DNA from 3 places in the Brevibacillus sp. HB2.2 genome. Region 1 is predicted to be linked to each of the others. Evidence: riboswitches for the same ligand, from Rfam matches in the RefSeq annotation. Region 1 holds a riboswitch; each other region holds the start of a gene.
What was found. A riboswitch is a leader RNA that binds a small molecule or an ion and turns the genes downstream of it on or off. The one in region 1 is predicted to bind lysine.
Positions count from the first base shown of each region.

Region 2: it holds a riboswitch for lysine, as region 1 does, so the genes downstream of both, HP401_RS32285 (amino acid permease) here and dapD (2,3,4,5-tetrahydropyridine-2,6-dicarboxylate N-acetyltransferase) in region 1, are expected to answer to the same signal.
Region 3: it holds a riboswitch for lysine, as region 1 does, so the genes downstream of both, HP401_RS17855 (aspartate kinase) here and dapD (2,3,4,5-tetrahydropyridine-2,6-dicarboxylate N-acetyltransferase) in region 1, are expected to answer to the same signal.

Region 1 covers NZ_JABSUV010000015.1:12,588-17,089, forward strand. The annotation lists gene HP401_RS12855 (EcsC family protein) at 1-685, shown strand, start outside; gene HP401_RS12860 (GNAT family N-acetyltransferase) at 660-1,208, opposite strand; gene HP401_RS12865 (flavodoxin) at 1,277-1,717, opposite strand; lysine riboswitch at 1,858-2,047, shown strand; gene dapD (2,3,4,5-tetrahydropyridine-2,6-dicarboxylate N-acetyltransferase) at 2,139-2,849, shown strand; gene HP401_RS12875 (aspartate aminotransferase family protein) at 2,864-4,078, shown strand; gene HP401_RS12880 (N-acetyldiaminopimelate deacetylase) at 4,082-4,502, shown strand, end outside.
Region 2 covers NZ_JABSUV010000032.1:24,986-29,487, forward strand. The annotation lists gene HP401_RS32265 (alpha/beta fold hydrolase) at 1-326, opposite strand, end outside; gene HP401_RS32270 (inositol monophosphatase family protein) at 506-1,306, shown strand; gene HP401_RS32275 (CGNR zinc finger domain-containing protein) at 1,337-1,894, opposite strand; gene HP401_RS32280 (DinB family protein) at 2,062-2,556, shown strand; lysine riboswitch at 2,641-2,826, shown strand; gene HP401_RS32285 (amino acid permease) at 2,940-4,388, shown strand.
Region 3 covers NZ_JABSUV010000023.1:100,040-104,541, reverse strand. The annotation lists gene sdhA (succinate dehydrogenase flavoprotein subunit) at 1-148, opposite strand, end outside; gene HP401_RS17865 (succinate dehydrogenase cytochrome b558 subunit) at 168-779, opposite strand; gene HP401_RS17860 (YslB family protein) at 1,208-1,660, shown strand; gene HP401_RS17855 (aspartate kinase) at 1,710-2,951, opposite strand; lysine riboswitch at 3,183-3,370, opposite strand; gene uvrC (excinuclease ABC subunit UvrC) at 3,473-4,502, opposite strand, start outside.

The DNA of each region.
Region 1 (4,502 bases):
GGGAAAAGCCGTAGATGAAATGGCAGCCTTTCTCGAGACAGGTGGGACTTATTTGGTGCAGGATGAATCGATATACAAGCGGTTTGACAAACGGTTAGAGGCTTCTGTAATTGGCAAAGAGGAGATTGCTGCTGTACCGCTTACAATCATGAATGATGTCGCAATGGAGCTGAAGGATTCACGTGCGAATTTTGCCACAGTACAAGGTGCGACGACTGGCTTCGGGGGGATATTTACCCTTGCGATCGATATCCCGCTATTGATGGGAACATCCCTAAAAGTATTACAAGAGATGGCGCTTGCCTATGGCTATCGACCGGAAGAGAAGAGGGAGCGGCTGTTTGTCGTCAAATGCTTACAATTTGCTTCATCAGACATCGTAGGGAAAAAAGCGATACTCGCTGAGCTCTCCCGCTTTGATGAACCAAGTGCGCAGAGAGAGGTAATGGCACAATTGCAGGGATGGCGTGAAGTCGTGGTTACGTACACAGAAAACTTCGGGTGGAAAAAGTTATTTCAAATGGTGCCTATTGCGGGTATTTTGTTCGGAGCGTATTTAAATCGCTCAACCGTAAAGGATGTCGCCGAAGCGGGGATGATGCTGTACCGCAAACGGCGCATCCTGGAGCGGCTGCGCGAGATTGAAAAGAGCATGGAGCTTACACAGACCACTCCTCAGCAGTAAGAGCGTAGATGAGATGGTCCTCCCATACACCGTTAATTTGCAAATAGCGTAGCGATAGCCCTTCCTGGCGAAACCGGTTTTTTTCCAAGACACGAATGGAAGCTTGGTTGCGAGGCATGACAGCCGCTTGTACCCTGTGTAGCCCAACATCCGTTAGAGCAAAGCGAAGGGCAAGATTTACAGCTAGTGTTGTATAGCCTTTGCCATTGCAGGCCTGATCCATGAAGTAGCCAATCGTCGCATTTTGCCATGCGCCGCGTGCGACATTCGACAACGCTACACGTCCAATCATCTTTTCAGATTCCCGGGAGAATACACCAAAAGCATAGGCAGTACCACGTTCAAAATCATTCTGTGCTTGCGAAATCTGTTCTTGCTGTGCTGGAAGGGTCAGAAATGAAGCGGGGCGGATCGGTTCAAATGGTTGGAGAAATTCATGATTACGCAGCCGAAGCTCTAGGAGCTCGGCTGCGTCTTGTTGATGGAGAGGCCGTAACAGAATCTCGTCTGTATGTAGTGACATGAGATCAATCCTCCTTAAAAAGTTGGATTGATAGTATAGCATGTGCCAAAGTATTTGGGAAACATCGATTAGCCGAGCAATTCAGCAAACGATACCCCGAATGCTTTGCAAGTTTCCACTTCTTTTGCTGTAGGAGAAAGCTCGATTTTCAAACCTTCCAGAGGAGTTTCAGCGCCACGCTCACTCGCCTTTTTCAGCAAAATATCAACAGCGGCACCGACATGCTCGTAAGCGGAATCGCAAGAGCCAAAAGCAACAACCTTTTTCCCACTAAGGTCAATATCGTCCATTTCCTCATAAAAATCCAGGCATTCATCTGGGAGTTCGCCATCGCCCCATGTGTAGGCACCAAGCAAGATTCCGTCGTAAGCCTCGAGTTCTTTTGCATTCGCGTCCATTACTTCTTTTATCTCCAGCTCAGCACCAGTTGAACGAATACCTTCTGCAATTGCTTCAGCAATTTCCTGTGTATTCCCTGTCATGCTCGCGTATACCATCAAAATGCTCATAAAACGTAAAACCTCCAATTAGATAATGAGTATCATTCTCACAAATAAAATTAATGAAAATGAGAATCGTTGTCAATAACTTTTTTCATCTTGCCACGTTTCATTGATTTTGGTAGAGTTAAATAAAATTAATATAATGTACACTAAATAGAGGTGCGCCGAAGAAGAGTAAGCCTTTTCGCAATCTGCCAGGGGGCAGGAGAAGGAAGAAAGGCTAAAGCGCCGAAGCTTTTGCTATGCCCCTACGTAGCACAGGCTGGGGTGTTTCATGAAAAATGAACATCCTGTCACAAGGGACCTTACATCTTTTTGTGGAGCGCTATTTATGATTTGCTTACGTAGTATCAAAAGCAATGAGATAGCGAATGCACTCATTGCTTTTTTTGTTTTACCATGCTGTTATTTTGAGGAGGATGTAACAATGAACATGATGGATGCTAACGAAATTATCGCGTTTATTCAAAAAAGCGAAAAGAAAACACCTGTGAAGGTATATGTGAAAGGGAACCTGGAGGGAATCGACTTTGGTGCGAGCTCTAAAGCCTTCATTACTGGTCCGACTGGTGTTGTTTTTGGTGAGTGGAAAGAGATTGAGCCAGTACTCGCTGCTAACGCAGACAAAATTGAAGATTATGTAGTAGAAAGCGATCGTCGCAACTCCGCTATTCCATTGCTGGATACAAAAGGGATTCAAGCGCGTATTGAGCCAGGCGCAATTATCCGTGACCAAGTGACAATCGGTAACAATGCGGTCATCATGATGGGTGCTTCCATTAACATCGGTGCAGTGATCGGTGAAGGTACGATGATTGATATGAATGTTGTAGTAGGTGGACGCGGAACCATCGGGAAAAACTGCCACATCGGCGCTGGATCGGTTATCGCAGGCGTTATCGAGCCGCCGTCTGCACAGCCAGTTGTTGTCGAGGATGATGTTGTCATCGGAGCAAATGCTGTCATTCTGGAAGGTGTACGCGTAGGAAAAGGTGCTGTTGTTGCAGCAGGTGCTGTCGTCATTGAAGATGTACCTCCATACGTAGTAGTGGCGGGAACACCTGCACGTGTGATCAAGCAAATCGATGAAAAAACTCGTTCCAAGACAGAGATCAAGCAGGAGCTACGTCAGCTGTAAGGGAGAGAGTGCACATGGACTGGCGTTCGCTCGATGAACAATATATCGTCTCCTCTTATAAAAGAATTCCGATTGCCATAGAGAAAGGCGAAGGAAATTACTTGTACGATACGAATGGGAAGAGTTATCTCGACTTGTTTACTGGACTCGCGGTAAACGTTTTGGGGCATTCTCATCCGCGCATTGTACAGGCTCTGCGTGAGCAGGGAGAGCGCTTCTTGCATATTTCCAATGTATTTTTAAACAAGCCGGCTATTCGATTAGCGGAGCGTTTGGTTGCAAACAGCATCAGCGGTAAGGTGTTTTTCACCAACTCTGGTGCGGAGGCCACAGAGTCTGCGATCAAGCTGATTCACAAATGGACGAAAAACGAGGGAGCAGGTCGTGAAGGCATCGTTGTTTTACGCAACAGCTTTCACGGGCGAACACTTGGAGCAGTACGTCTGACGAGGCAGGCTCACGTCTATCAAGACTTTCCTCAGCCAGCTTTTCCTGTTTATGAACTGGATGTGGAGGACACGGCAGGATTGCGAGCGATTTGCCAGGAGGCAAGACCCGCTGCGGTCCTTATGGAGCCAGTCTTGGGTTCCGGCGGTGTCGTGCCACTAACAGAAGCGTTCTTGCGAGAGGTAGCTGCCATCTGTGAACAAGAAGGCATGCTCTTTGTCATGGACGAAATCCAGACAGGAATGGGCAGAACAGGAAAGCTGTTTGCTTATGAGCATGCAGGCGTAGCGCCAGATCTCATCCTATTCGCCAAAGGCATAGGGGGAGGGCTACCTCTCGGCGGTGTCATCGCTGGTCCAAAGCTGATGAACCAGTTCAAACCGGGGGATCACGGAACGACATTCGCACCATCGCCATTGTCTGCTGCCCTGGGGAATGTCGTGTTGGACGAATTGCTTAATCCAGCCTTCATCGCTCATGTAGAAGAAGTGATTGCGTACCTGTGGTCGGGCTTGGAAGCGTTGCGAACGCGTCTTCCAGATCAACTGCAATCCCTTCGCGGAAAAGGCTTGATGGTTGGAATTCCGCTCTCTTCCACCCCGGAAGAGGTAAGCCACTTGCAGCAAGCATTGCTTGACGAAGGAATCCTTGTAGACGTGACCCAGAAAACGATTGTTCGTCTGCTTCCGCCACTGACGTTGACAAAAGCCGATGTCGACCGTTTCCTTGCTGTGTTTGAAGAGCAATTAACAGCAAGAACAGGTACGAAAAAGGAGGCGTAGAACATGACGACTTCCTTGTTTACACAAATTCGCCGAGATTTGCACCAAATACCGGAGCCAGGCTTCGCTGAAGTGAAGACGCAGCAATACTTGCTCGATTATTTGAAAAAGCTGCCTCAGGAGCGAATCGAGATCAAAACGTGGCGGACAGGCATTTTGGTCAAGCTGGCAGGAACAAAGCCAAAACGACTAATTGCCTGGCGGACGGATATGGATGGCCTACCGATCGTAGAGGAAACGTCCTATCCGTTTCGATCGCTTCATGAAGGGTATATGCATGCTTGCGGCCATGACATGCATATGGCAATCGCTCTTGGCCTCCTGACGCATTTTACTGAGCATTCGATCGCAGATGATTTGCTGTTCCTCTTCCAGCCGGCAGAAGAAGGCCCTGGCGGTGCTTGGCCGATGATGGAAAGTGAAG
Region 2 (4,502 bases), on a different contig from region 1:
GTCATATCACTTACAGCCAAATTCAGCGGCATTCGTGCGAGAAAAACATGGTAGCCGGAGCCTGCCAAGGAACGGGCAATCGGTGCATAGCTCTCCGGTTTGACGAGTGCTCCCGGATATAAGATGAGTCCCGGTTCGCGTGACTCCCCGCCTTGGAAGATAATCCAGTCATTCGTATCCATGACTGTTATCCCTTCACCGCCTTGCATGGCCGTTAGTGCTGCCTGATCGGGCTGATATGGCTGCAAATACCATATAGCCAGACAAATCGCTGCAAGTGTCACCAATACGAGTGCCTGGAACCATTTTTTACGCGCTTGACTCATCCTGCCCACCTCCTTTCCGCCCCTATGTATGATGCTACTTATTATGTCTCAAACACGCTGCACATGTGCATAAATTGTGAATCTCGACATTTCCGTAGTGTTGACGAGCTGATTTTTACGTAGTAGTATTCAAACATACTACCTGATTTTCACCAAAAAGAGAAGGGATGGGAATTGTTATGAACCTACAGGATGTGCAATTTTGCGAGGAACTGGTAAGAAGTGTTGGAATGGAGCTGCTAGTGGAATTTGAAAAAGGCGCGCCCTGCCACAGCAAGGAAGCAATGGCTAAACGCTTCGATGAGGTGAATCCCGTGGTTGAAGCTCGATTAATGCGCTCATTATCCGAGCGGTTCCCCACCTATCAATTCTCTGACGCCGAATTCGATCTGGCTGCACAGGAAAAGCCTGAATTCACAAGTCCTTATTGGGTGATGGATGCAATCGATGGAGCCGTTCACTTTCTACAAAAAATGCCGATGTGGGCTACTTCCCTCTGCCTGATTGACGGTGGACGCACGGTTGTTTCTTTTGTCTATGATCCATGCCGTGATGAACTGTTTACAGCAATTGGCGGGCGTGGAGCTTTTTTAAACGGACAAAAAATCAGTACCTCATCCAAATCGCTGCTGAGTGAGTGCATTCTAGGGACGATCTTTGCTTCCTCCGAGCCGATGAACCTCTTGGTCGGAAAGTATACAGCGAATTCCTTGACGCGAGTGATGCCAGAAGCTTTTGCCATCCGCATGCAAGGCGCGGTATCACTCCATCTGGCCTATGTGGCGTGCGGACGACTCGACGGTTACTGGGAATACGGTGAAGGGGTGTATGATTGGCTGGCTGGTGCTCTTTTGGTCCAGGAAGCCGGAGGCAAAATTACGGATACACAGGGGAATGATTTTTGCTGGAAAAGCACAGGCATCGTAGCAGCTGGCTCGACCATCTACCCTCAGCTGATCCAATTGACCCCAGCTTCATAATGAACAGAAAAAAGGGTGAGCCTATGCGCATCACCCTTTCTCCTTTTTCCGCTCACGAAAACGGCGTACCTTCATCAGGTTTCCGCACATTTTGTCATCGCACCAGCGGCGCACCCGGTTGCGGCTTTCATCATAAAACACCCAGCGGCAATCCTCGTTGTCACATATTTTGATTCGCTCCAGATGCTGCGGGGCAAGCAGCTCCGCGAAAGAAGCCGCAATTTGTGCCATGACGAGGGGCCAGCCCTCTGCTTGACTGGATTGCTTTTGCCTGTAGCCGCCCTCCTCATCTACATACAACACCTGTGTATGAAAAGGGGCGAGAGCCAACACTTTGTTCAATTCCGCAAGGTCCTCCTCTTGAAATCGGTCTCCACGGACAACGGCTTCCAGCATACGTCTCAAACGCTCCCGCAATTGCAAAAGAGACGCGGCATACGCCTCATTCATCGGCAGCGGAGCGGTTAGGTTGTATGTTTGCAAAAAGGATGACAGCCATTCCTGGTTCTCCAGGCGATTTTCCCAACGACCAGAACCGCGCCAATCCCGCCAATCACTATTTAAAAAATCGATACAAAGCCAGTCCATGTCATCCACTCTCCTGACGAAACCCTTCATTTTCTCTCTTGTATGACCATACAGGATATGGTAATCTTTATCCGTAACTACCGTAACCTAATTGACTAGTTACACCCTCATTTCTTATTGCTATTATAGCGTTTCATCAATCTGTTTCACAGACGAGGAGGAAGCGTATGAATCGGAAGGAATTGCTTTTGCACGGATGGGAATGTGCGTATGACAAGGAAGACTGGTATCCACCCCTAAAAGAAGTGCTTTCCGGGATATCAGCTGCGGAGGCTAGCTGGCGCCCTGTGGGAGAAGCTGCCAACACCATCTGGGAAAACGTCAGCCACCTTCTTTATTACAAAGAACGCCTGTTGCATCGTCTTTTGGGCACCGAATTCCCTGGCTCCGCGGAGACGAACGATGATACCTTCACCCCATCCGGTGGTCCCGCTGACGAAGACGCTTGGCAAGCTACCCTCTTGAAAATGGAAAGCGTCCACCGCCACATTCATGAACAGCTTTCCTTGCTGACGGATGAAGAGTTAAACCAGCTGGCTACCTATACACCCATTTACCAAAACGTAATGAGTCTTGTCTTGCATGATGCGTTTCATACGGGACAAATCGTCCAAGTTCGCAAGCTGCAAGGCTCCTGGCCTGCCAAACGCTCATTTGAATAACAAAATTTCACATTGATTAATCCCGAACAATCCTTTATAGTTGTTAAATCACATAATTTCATACATGTTATCCTCATCTTTCACGGTGGGGATAGAGGTCGCGGCTTTTATATCATCCTGTACGAGATTCAGAGAAAATCAATGACTCCAGGTAAGGAAAATCCGCCGAAGCTCATATCGCGTCTCTGTGCGATTGGGTTGGGGCTGTACTCGAAAGGGGCAGAACTGTCACGTTTGCATGCCAAGCAAACGTGGTGAGCTATCTTCAGTGAAGGCTTGGTGGGGATTGGATGATACCGCCCTATGCCATTTTTTTGGCTATGGCGGTTTTTTAATTTCCGACCTTCCTTCTCAAAAATCAAGAAAGGTCGTGCAAGCAGCTTATGTCACAAAATCAATTGCAACGTGGTTTGAAAGCCCGACACCTGACGATGATCGCCATCGGCGGCTCGATTGGGACGGGATTGTTTCTCGCGAGTGGAGGCTCGATTCATTCCGCCGGACCAGGTGGAGCTTTAGTCGCCTATCTCGCTATTAGTATCATGGTTTACTTTTTAATGACCAGCTTGGGGGAAATGGCAGCCTTTATGCCTGTTTCCGGTTCGTTTTCGACGTATGCCACACGGTTCGTCGATCCATCACTCGGCTTTGCTCTCGGTTGGAACTACTGGTACAACTGGGCGATAACCATTGCCGTCGAGCTGTCAGCTTCTGCACTCATTATGAAATATTGGTTCCCGGATACCCCAGCGATAGTGTGGAGCGCTTTGTTCCTCGGATTGCTGTTTGCCTTGAATCTCCTGTCTGTGAAAGCCTATGGAGAATCTGAATATTGGTTCGCCTTGATTAAAGTAGTAACGGTTATCATCTTTATTATTGTCGGTGTGTTGATGATTTTTGGCATTATGGGTGGTCAAGCAGTTGGCTTCCAAAACTTCACCAAAGGCGACGCGCCATTCAATGGCGGCTTCATGGCCCTGCTCGGTGTCTTTATGATTGCCGGATTCTCTTTCCAAGGAACAGAGCTGGTTGGTGTAGCAGCTGGGGAAAGCGAAGACCCTGCCCGCAATATTCCGAAGGCCATCCGTCAAATTTTTTGGCGCATCCTGCTCTTCTACATCCTCGCTATTTTGATCATCGGGTTGCTGGTTCCATACGATAATCCAAATCTGATCAGTGGCGACCTTACGGATATTGCGATCAGTCCGTTTACGATAGTATTTGAAAATGCCGGTTTTGCTTTTGCAGCATCCGTCATGAACGCGGTTATTCTCACGTCTGTATTGTCTGCTGGTAACTCTGGCATGTACGCCTCTACACGCATGCTGTGGAACTTGGCGAAGGAAGGAAAAGCACCAAAATGGTTCGCAAAAGTAACAAGTAACGGTGTACCAATCAATGCCTTGATCTTGACTGCGCTCATCGGCGCCCTTGCTTTTCTGTCCTCGCTGTTTGGGGATGGCGAAGTGTACGTATGGCTTTTGAATGCGTCCGGTATGTCAGGCTTCATCGCTTGGCTGGGAATTGCCATTAGTCACTACCGTTTCCGCAAAGCGTTTATCGCTCAGGGCCGAGACTTAAGCGAATTGCCTTATCGGGCAAAGTGGTTCCCGTTTGGACCGATTTTTGCCTTCATCATTTGCTGTATCGTTATTTTGGGGCAAAACTACTCTTCATTCATCGGGGGAACGGTCGACTGGTATGGCGTCCTGGTCTCTTACATTGGCCTGCCACTCTTCTTACTCATTTGGCTCGCTTATAAAATCAGCCAGAAGACCAAGGTCGTCCCTCTTGAACAAGTAGACTTCAGCATGGATGAGCACACGAAATAATCGAAGAAAAATACGGACTTCCGTTATCTGAACGGGAGTCCTTTTTCATGTTTGCCACCCTATTAAAAACTGCCCGAAAATAGCCGATAGTATAGAAAAGAAGCAATTGAGATC
Region 3 (4,502 bases), on a different contig from region 1:
TAATACCGCCCTGCGCACAGACAGAGTGGGAACGTTTTACCGGAACCAGGGAGAACAGCTGAACAGGAACGCCTTTTTCTGCTGCTTTGATGGTAGCCATCAAGCCGGCCAAACCTCCACCGACAATGATCAGTTTACCTTTTGCCATGTGTTTTGTCCCCCTATCCCTACAAAATGAAAGCCGACATCGCACGCAAGCCGATGAAGGTTACAATTACGAATACGCCCAAAGTCAGGAATGTTGCAATGCGCTGGGAACGCGGCCCAACTGTAATTCCCCAGTGAACCAGGAATGACCACAGTCCGTTGGAGAAGTGGAAAGTCGTGCTAATAATCCCGATAGTGTAGAATACGATCATTGCAGGACTGCTCAAAATGTTTGCCATCATGTCAAAATCCACGTGTGCACCCATTGCTTTTTGGATACGGGTTTCCCAAACGTGCCAAACGATAAAAATGAGGGTAATGACTCCTGTAACACGTTGCCACAAGAACATTTGGTTTCGGAAGTAGCCGAAGTTCCCTACGTTTTGCTTTGCTTGGAACGCAATGTAGATACCGTAAATAGCGTGAAACAGGATCGGGAGGTAGATGAAAACAAATTCAAGCACCAATACGAATGGAACATTTTCAATCAAACCAACTGTTTGATTAAAAGCTTCGGCTCCACGGGTCGCTTGGTAGTTAGCTGTCAAGTGAAACAGCAGGAAGAGCCCGATCGGAAACAAACCAAGAAGTGAGTGGAGCTTGTGACTGAGAAAGCTATGGCCTTTCGCCATACAATGGTCCCCCTTTCAATGTATGTAACTCTCAATTTTGTGAAAAACGTCAAGCATCACCGCAAGCGGTCCAAAACGGCTTCGACCGTTTTGATAGACCTTTCCCCAATATCCTAACCCATTGCCTCACCCATTAGACATAGCAAAACCACCACGATCATTTTATGAACGGGATCTTGACGCTGTTCACAAAATGACTGCGTTCACTAGATCAAATGAATTTGTCGGAATGTGTCAAAATACGAGAAAAAGTTGGGCAAAACTATGACCAAATCCAATTGTACTCTTGTCGACACAGAGCGTCAAGACAATCAATGTACTAAATACATTGATAGAATAACTTTGTTTAGTCCAGCTATTTTTTCTATTCCGATGTCATGAATGCGTGTCCCTCCTCATAATCTAGTAAAGACAGGAGGGAAGCACATATGAAAGAGAAGGATCAGCTTGCAGCACTATTGCCGCCAGAGACCATTCCCTATGCAGAGAGAATGAATATGCCCTATCTTGGCTATCATCTTCTACGCGAAACGCTTACTAGCACCCTGCTAGGCGATAGTGAAAACCATATCCTCTATTGGATAGGAAAAAATATGGGCCGCCAAATCCCCATTCAATCCTCAACAGGCCCGATTATGCCTTTTATTCGGCTTGGATTAGGTCAGCTAGACGTCCTCGAGGAGAACGAGCAAACGATCGTCTATTCACTCAATCATTCCATTTTTAGCTATCAGTCTATAGAAAGACTAGGTTGCAGTCTTTCCTTTGAAGCCGGGATCATCGCAGGTATGATTGAGCAGTGGAAAGAAAAAGAAGCGTTCAGCAAAATCGAAATGGAAAACCCTTTAGACATACGCATCTCTGTACAAGTGGCGTCATGAACAAAATGCCCCCTCTACCTATAAGAAGGGAGAGGGAGCATCTATCTTTTTATACTCCGTGCACAACCGCGGTTTCCTCAACATCCAGACCATAGGCCGAATGAAGACTGCGAACAGCCAGCTCTGTCAAAGCTGCTGGAATGACGCAAGAAACCTTGATATCAGAAGTTGATACCATTTTAATAGAAATTTCTTTTTCTGCCAGAACGCGGAACATTTCGGCAGCTACCCCTGGATTGTTGATCATTCCAGAGCCGACAATGGATACTTTGGTCAAGCTTTCCTCGAAATCGACTTTTTCAAAGCCAAGCTCGTCTTTGTTTCTGTCCAGCGTATCCAGTGCTTTTTTCAGGTCATCCGCTGCAACTGTAAAAGAAATATTTGTAACAGTAGCATCATAAGAGCTTTGGATAATAATATCGACGTTCACCTGATTGTCCGCCAGCGTATTGAACAGACGGGAGAGCGTCCCGACCTTGGCAGGCATGCCGACAACCGTGATTTTCGCTACATCTTCATCGTGTGCAACTCCACTTACTACTCTTCCTGTTTCCATGTTGGCAACCTCCTCAACGTACGTACCATCTTCGGCAGTAAAGCTGGAGCGGACGACCAGCCTTACCTTGTATTTTTTCGCAGCCTCAACTGACCTAGGATGAAGAACCCCTGCACCGAGGTTCGCCAGCTCCAGCATCTCATCATACGAGATCGTATCCAGCTTGCTCGCAGCTGGAACCATTCGCGGATCAGCTGTATACACCCCGGACACGTCCGTAAAGATTTCGCATTTCTCAGCGTTCAAGCTGGCTGCGAGTGTAACCGCAGATGTATCCGATCCACCGCGGCCGAGCGTCGTAATTTCCCCTTCGTCACTGATCCCTTGGAATCCTGCCACGATCACCACACGACCACGACCGAGCTCGGATTGAATCCGCTCTGGATCAATCTGCTTGATCCGTGCTCGTCCGTGAATCGCCTCTGTGGTGATTCCAGCTTGCCAGCCCGTAAGAGAAATGGCATCGTAGCCTTTTGTATGCAAGGCCATTGACAAAAGCGCGATCGATACCTGCTCCCCCGTGGTCAGCAGCATATCCATTTCACGCTCAGATGGGTATGCGCTAATCTGCTTGGCCATGTCTACCAACACGTCAGTAGATTTCCCCATTGCAGAAACAACAACTACCACATCATGCCCTTCCTCTTTATAGCTGATAATTCGATCCGCAACTCGTAAAATTCGCTCAATGGTACCTACAGAGGTGCCTCCGTATTTCTGCACGATCAACCCCATGCGGCTTCTCTCCCTTTTTCTCATATCCAATATTGGTATTTATCTCGTATCGTATGGTTTTTCACTATTCTCTCTATAAGGAAAAGTCTTACATTTTTATTTTACAAAAAAGGCACCGACAAGGAATAAGACCTGCCGCTGCCTAGTGTTTCGACATACCGGTTCCTCCCTCCCAATACACGCGGACAACGAAGATTGACAGTTATCACCATCAAAACTCACATTGACACACCGTGAGATAGCTCTCCATCTGACAATTGGTCATTGTGCAGATGACAGTCCTGCATTTGTTCAACGCAGACCCAGCATGGAGAAAAGCGGGTTTCCCTCCACACTTCGGCGAATTCCCCTTTCCCGTCCCCTTCACAGATACCCGATCTCAGGGTGGTACTCTTGGTTTTCGCGCCTCTACCTCACTCCATAATGGAAGTGAGGCTAACTATTCTGTTTGAATCGGATTATAACATGAGTCTAAAAATGGATCAATTCCTTTTTAAAGGTTGTTCCAAAAGTCACACTGGCTACGTGTCTAGCTTGCGCAGATGCCCGATGATTTCTTTTGCCAGCTTGTCGCCAATTCCCAATTGGCGGAAGTCCTCAACGGTCGCCTCGCGCATTTTTTTCAACGAGCCAAAATGAGAGAACAACAGCTTGCGCCGCTTTTCACCAATACCCGGGATCTCATCCAACTGCGAGGAAAGCATTGTTTTTGTCCGGGATTGTCTGTGGAACGTAATAACAAAACGGTGGACTTCATCCTGGATGCGCTGCAACAAATAAAACTCATAGCTGTCACGTCTAAGATTTACAGGCTCTGGCGGATCTCCGTACATGAGCTGAGCAGTGCGGTGCTTCTCATCCTTCGCCAGACCACAGACAGGAATATAGAGACCTAGCTCGTTTTCCAGCACGTCCATAGCTGCACTGATTTGGCCTTTACCACCATCGATCACAATCAGGTCGGGCATTGGCTGGTTTTCTTTCAGCAGACGAGAGTAACGACGGCGAACGACTTCGCGCATGGAGCCGTAATCATCTGGTCCCTCTACGGTTTTGATCTTGAATTTGCGGTATTCCTTTTTGTCAGGGCGGCCGTCTGTAAACACAATCATCGCAGACACTGGCTCTGTTCCCTGAATGTTGGAGTTGTCAAACGCTTCAATTCGATGAGGAACCGGAATCCCTAAAATGTGACCGAGATTGTGTACTGCTTGGACCGTACGAGCATCGTCCTTGGACATCAGCGCGAACTTCTCCTGCAAAGCAATACGGGCGTTCTCGGTAGCCATCTTCACGAGCTCATGCTTTTTGCCTCTTTTCGGAGCATGGACTTTGATGCCCAACCACTCAGCCAAAAGCTCCGGCTCACTCTCTTGCGGGAGCAGTATTTCTTTTGGCAGCGCATTTTGCTTGTCGTAGTAGAACTGGCTCACATAAGACATGAAGTCCTCGGTTTCGCTTCCATAGTATGGAAAGGAAGTCGTCTGACGCTCGATCATCTTCCCTTTTCGCATATAAAACACCTGGATGCACATCCAGCCTTTTTCCACG